DNA from 2 places in the Gilliamella sp. B3172 genome. Region 1 is predicted to be linked to the other one. Evidence: riboswitches for the same ligand, from Rfam matches in the RefSeq annotation. Region 1 holds a riboswitch; the other holds the start of a gene.

Evidence for each region. A riboswitch is a leader RNA that binds a small molecule or an ion and turns the genes downstream of it on or off. The one in region 1 is predicted to bind preQ1.
Region 2: linked by a shared signal. The riboswitch ahead of queF (preQ(1) synthase) and the one ahead of queD (6-carboxytetrahydropterin synthase QueD) in region 1 are both predicted to bind preQ1.

Annotation. Positions count from the first base shown of each region.
Region 1 is NZ_JAFNOA010000008.1:38,255-41,471, reverse strand. Features, by position in the region: gene clpB (ATP-dependent chaperone ClpB) at 1-1,659, opposite strand, end outside; PreQ1 riboswitch class I at 1,945-1,990, shown strand; gene queD (6-carboxytetrahydropterin synthase QueD) at 1,994-2,416, shown strand; gene J3U37_RS09370 (7-carboxy-7-deazaguanine synthase QueE) at 2,419-3,033, shown strand.
Region 2 is NZ_JAFNOA010000001.1:597,319-600,535, reverse strand. Features, by position in the region: gene J3U37_RS02655 (acyltransferase family protein) at 1-28, opposite strand, end outside; gene queC (7-cyano-7-deazaguanine synthase QueC) at 50-709, opposite strand; gene queF (preQ(1) synthase) at 737-1,210, opposite strand; PreQ1 riboswitch class I at 1,213-1,257, opposite strand; gene J3U37_RS02640 (DUF1090 domain-containing protein) at 1,514-1,951, opposite strand; gene coaA (type I pantothenate kinase) at 1,969-2,904, opposite strand; gene yihI (Der GTPase-activating protein YihI) at 3,071-3,217, shown strand, end outside.

The DNA.
Region 1 (3,217 bases):
TTCGAGCATTCTGGAAACAGGAATACCGGTTGCTTTCGATAATACTTCGGCAATTTCGTTATCGGTGACTTTGTTACGCAATAACTTCATGGTTTTGCCTTCTAACTGTGTCGCTGAGGCAAGTTTCTTTTCCAATTCCGGGATTTTGCCATATTGTAGTTCTGACATTTTGTTTAAATCACCGGCACGGCGTGCTTGCTCTATTTCAGTGCGAGCTTTCTCCAACTCTGTTTTGATAGTTTGAGTGCCCGAAACTGCTGCCTTCTCTGACTTCCATTCTTCTTCAAGTGACGCATATTGTTTTTCTTTCTCAGCAAGTTCATCATTTAGCATCTCAAGTCGTTTTTTACTTGCATCATCAGACTCTTTCTTAAGCGCTTGTTGCTCAAGTTTTAGCTGAATAATGCGTCTTTCAAGGCGATCTAATGATTCCGGTTTAGAATCCATTTGCATACGAATGCTCGAAGCCGCTTCATCGATTAAATCGATTGCTTTATCCGGTAACATACGGTCTGAAATATAACGATGCGATAACGTTGCCGCCGCTACAATAGCCGGATCGGTAATTTGTACGTGGTGGTGAATTTCATAACGCTCTTTCAAACCACGTAAAATGGCAATCGTATCTTCAACACTTGGTTCTGCCACATAGACTTTTTGGAAACGGCGTTCTAACGCAGGATCTTTCTCAATATATTGACGATATTCATCAAGAGTGGTTGCGCCCACGCAGTGCAATTCACCACGAGCCAATGCGGGTTTTAACATATTACCGGCATCCATCGCACCATCACTTTTCCCTGCCCCAACCATGGTATGAATCTCATCAATAAACAGAATGATACGGCCTTCTTCTTTGGCGATATCTTTAAGTACTGCTTTAAGACGCTCTTCAAATTCACCACGATATTTAGCGCCGGCAATCAAAGCACCCATATCTAATGATAAAACACGTTTGTTACGTAACCCTTCCGGTACTTCACGATTAACAATACGCTGTGCTAAACCTTCAACGATAGCGGTTTTACCGACCCCCGGCTCACCAATAAGTACCGGGTTATTTTTGGTACGACGTTGCAATACTTGAATAGTACGGCGAATCTCTTCATCACGACCAATAACCGGATCGAGTTTGCCTTGTTCAGCACGTTCGGTTAAATCGATAGTATATTTTTTCAACGCACCACGTTGATCTTCTGCATTAGGATCGTTCACGTTATCATTACCTCTTACTTGATTTACCGCCTGATTAAATTTATCTTTCGTCACGCCACTACGTTTAAGTATGTCACTTAAACTGCCTTTATCTTCTAAAGCGGCTAATATAAATAGTTCAGATGAGATATAACTATCGCCATTTTTTTGCGATAATTTGTCACAAAGATTTAGTACTCGAATAAAATCTTGTGAAGGTATCACATCACCGCCGGCACCTTGTACTTGCGGCAAACGATCAATCGCTTGAGTTAATTCTTGTTGTAATAGAGCGATATTAGCGCCAGCCGAAGCTAATAATGGTTTAACACTACTGCCTTCTTGATTGAGCATGGCGGAAAGTACATGAACAGGCTCGATATATTGATTATCTTTACCTAATGCTAAAGACTGCGCATCAGCTAAAGCTTGTTGAAATTTATTTGTGAGTTTGTCTAACCTCATATTATTTATCTCCTGTGCAATAGATTTGGATCAAATGGCAAAGCATTCAATCCATTTGCATGATCACTAAATGAGTGTGGAAGATGAAATTTCAAGAGCTGATTGAGAATATTTTTTTACAGAATTTATACAACAAAACAACGCAAATAAGACACAGTTAACCTTGTATTAGAAAACGTGATGAAAATCACCGCATCAGTTTACTTAAACTATCATTAAATGACAATTGAAAGATGACAAATCAACGTTTATCGATTATATTAGCCGCTCGTTTTGTTAGGTCATCTAACCGTGGTTCGTAACCCATCCCACGTAAAAAAACTAGGATAATATCATGTTCAAAATAGCTAAAGAGTTTCAATTTGATGCTTGTCATATGTTAGACGGGCATAATAAAAAATGTCATAACCTGCACGGTCATACCTATCGCTTATTAGTTGAGATCAGTGGTGAACTTATTACCAGCGGCTCAAGTGCTGATATGGTCATGGATTACGCTGATTTAAAAGCAATTGTTAAACAACATATTGTTGATCCGCTCGATCATGCTTATTTATACAACCAAAATAACGCCAACGAGTGCCGGATTGCCGATTTATTAAAGCAGATGGATCGTAAAATTTTTGCCTTTCCATGCCGTACAACTGCTGAAGGAATGAGTCAATACATCTTCGATTGCTTAGCGCAATATCTACCCGTTTCGATGATCAAACTTTGGGAAACCCCGACATCTTACTGCGAGTACCGCCGGAGCTAAAAATGACTGAATTTCGCATTGTTGAAATCTTCGAATCTTTACAGGGCGAAGGTTACAATACTGGTATGCCGGCAATTTTTATTCGCTTTGCCGGTTGTAATTTGAATTGTGCATGGTGTGATACCGATTTTCGCCGATTTAGCCGATTTACCTTAACGCAGCTATTAGCAACGCTTAAGCAGTATCAAAGCAAAAATATTATTATCACCGGCGGTGAGCCGACTATGGTTAAAGCGTTGCCGGAGCTGCTCTTATCACTCAAACAAGCCGGTTATTTTATTGCCATTGAGAGTAATGGTCTTGGCAAAGTCGATCTGTTGATTGACTATATCGCACTAAGCCCTAAATTTTGCTATCAATCTCGCTATCAAAAAATCGCCCAGCCGACCGCCGATGAAGTGCGTATTGTTGTCGAAAATCACCCCGATTTTCTACCATTTTGCCAATATATTGAAAAGCAAATTGATGCAAAACGCTATTATCTTTCCCCTTGTGAAAATAATGGCGTGATGAATATGCATGACACTATTACTTTGTTAGGCAAAATTAATGAGGGTCGCGAAAATAATAAATGGCTGTTAAGTTTGCAGACTCATAAATTTGCTGGCATCGAATAATTGCATTAAAGCTGATTCAGTCGCACGCCTTATCTGACAACTATAAATCATCTTCGGCAATGACTAAGAGGCATGTTTTTTTTCTATTATTTGAAGCGGATTTAAATTAATCTTTCAAGCGCCAAAGTGGAACAAGAAGGCGAATTGGATTTGTTATTTTAGCCTTATAGATTGAATCAAAAAA
Region 2 (3,217 bases), on a different contig from region 1:
AGACTAATCGTTGATGATTGTCAGACATGCATTTCCCCTTTAAATAATGCTATCTAGTGCTATTGGTTAGATACTCATTTAACCCTTTTTCACGTAACTCGCAACTAGGACACTGACCACATCCGCCGTCAACCCCATAATAACAAGTGTGAGTGTGTTGCCGGATATAATCAAGATAACCGAGTTTATCAGCCATTTCCCATGTTTGCGCTTTAGTCAGATACATTAATGGGGTGATGATGTTAAACGTGTAATCCAAGGCTAAATTCATCGAAACATTCATGGATTTAATAAAGATATCTCGACAATCCGGATAACCACTGAAATCGGTTTCACATACGCCAATAATGATATCTTTAATACCTTGCTGTTTGGCATAACACCCGGCTAACAATAAAAATAGCATATTACGCCCGTCAACAAAGGTATTAGGATAATTCCCTTCTTGAGCTGATTTAATCTCTTGCGAGTCATCAATCAAGGCATTATTAGTCGTTTGTTTAATCACTGAAGTGTCAATGACGGTTTGCTTTACACCAAGATCGTCAGCAATCCATTTGGCTTTTTCAAGCTCAATGGCATGTCGTTGACCATATTGAAAGCTGATTGTTTCAACGTTTTCACGCCCATAATCAGCAATTGCTTGCAGTAGGCAAGTGGTCGAATCTTGCCCACCAGAAAATATCACAAGTGCTTTACGATGTTGCATTAAAAATTTCCTGTTAGGATGATGAGATTAACGATTATCGACTTTTTCTGGATAAAGATCGTGATTAGCTAAACGATTAAGCGCAATTTGTTCCCAGTTAGTGCCGGGTTTACCGTAATTTGCATATGGATCGATAGAAATACCGCCACGAGGTGTAAATTTACCCCAGACTTCAATGTATTTTGGATCCATTAATTTAATCAAATCTTTCATGATGATATTAATACAATCTTCATGATAATCACCATGATTACGGAAGCTGAATAAATAGAGCTTAAGTGATTTACTTTCGACCATTTTAATATTCGGCACATACGAAATATAAATCGTCGCAAAATCAGGTTGACCTGTGATAGGACAAAGGCTAGTAAATTCCGGGCAATTAAATTTAACAAAATAGTCATTACCGGGATGTTTATTGTCAAACGTTTCGAGAATTTCCGGACAATAGGTAGTTGGATAGCGAACAGACTGATCGCCTAGTAGTGTAACGTTACTCATAATTTTCCTTAGTTTTTTTACGTGGGAGGTTTACGAACCACGTGATAAGGCGCACACCTTACCTTTTTTTGTTCTAAAAGTCCAGCCTGCTTGTGAATAACTAACCATAACGGTGTGAAGGCAAATTACACTGTATTTAAATGACACTGGATCTACATAGAAAACGCCGTCATTTTGCTTATTCAATATCCATGCGTGTTAAGTTAATGAGTTGTCATCTTAAGCAAAATAACTCACACTGTTATTCTGCTTAGGATGACTAATTTGTCGGATAATAGAGATTAAAGCTTGCAAAAATAGCGTTTATTTCGATTTCAGTTCTTTTTGAAAATTGTCTAATTTGTCTTTAGCTTGCGCTAACTCTTTTTCAGCATCATTTAATTTCGAGGTTTTTTGGGCAATTTTTTGCTCATCGCCTTTGAGTTTTGCTTCAGCTAAATCTTTTTGTCGTTCGGCAACTTTTTCAGTTTTTTCATTAATATCTTTTTTATATTCGGCCTCAAAACTATCATCATTACAATGCATTTTGACATTTAATAATGCTTTTTCTAATCCTTGAACACGCTCAAGATTAGCGGTTTTTTGTGCCTCAGCAATTTGCGCTTCAATCGCCTCTTTTTTGCCGGCACAAGTCTGCCCTTGATGATCATCAACGTTTGCTGCACAAACACCTAGGGTAAGTGTTGTTAAAAATGAAAGCAGTGTAAACTTACTTACAGACGACTTAATTATTGATTTCATAATGTTTCCTCTTAAGTTTATTTTCTTAACTGCACACAATCCACTTGGTGATTTTTACCTTTTGTTAAAATTAAACTGGCTCTTTCACGAGTCGGTAAAATATTTTCAATTAAATTTAATTCATTAATCTCGTGCCAAAGGCGGTTGGCGATATTAATCGCTTCTTGTTCCGGGAGCTGAGAATAGTGATTAAAATAAGAGTTAGGATCACTAAATGCCCCTGCTCTGAATTTTAAAAAACGATTGACATACCAATCATGTAAAAGCGACAACTCCGCATCGACATAAATCGAAAAATCCACATAATCAGAAACAAATACCCGATTATTCGCTTGCGGATAGTTAATGGTGCCTTGTAACACGTTTAAACCTTCTAAAATGAGAATATCTGGGCTATCAACAATAATCTCTTCGTTTTCAACAATATCGTAAACTAAATGTGAATAAACCGGCGCTTTAACTTTCGCTTGACCGGATTTTACATCGGCCACAAAGTTGATCAGCTTTTTAATATCATACGATTGCGGAAAGCCTTTTTTATTCATAATACCTCGCTCTTCGAGATATTTATTGGGATATAAAAATCCATCAGTAGTCACTAATGCCACTTTTCGATGTTCAGGCCAACGTGTTAACAGCGCTTGTAATACGCGCGCTGTGGTACTTTTCCCTACAGCTACACTACCGGCAATGCTAATGACATAAGGTATTTTTTGGCTTTTACCTAAAAATTTGGCCAATACTGCCTGTCGACTAAAACAGTTGTTAATATAATAATTGAGCAATCTGGATAAAGGTAAATAGATTTCACTTACTTCATCCATAGATAGATCTTCATTAATCCCTTGTAAGGAGCTTAGCTCGGTTGAGCTTAAAGTCATTGGTACCGCATTACGCAAGCTTGCCCACTCTTGACGGCTAAATTGCATATAAGGGCTCAAATGATTGTTCATGTTATATTCTCACTGCTTCACACTAACAAATTATTGGGCTCAGATTATACACAATTGTCATTTTTTACAATCAGAATTTCACTTAGCGTGTTCATCATAGCTATATTTATCAGTTACTGTTAAAATATAGCAGGTAAATATTTAGTCAAAATTAGACAGAGATTGTATGTTAAAAAATAAATCGAAACAAAAACCCAAAAAAACGCGTCAAGAGATTAATGAAGCATCTCGTGAATTGAAGCGTAAACGCAAACACAAAGGGTTACCGAGCGGCTCACGCTTTAATGGCGATAGTGACAATCGCCAAAAAAAG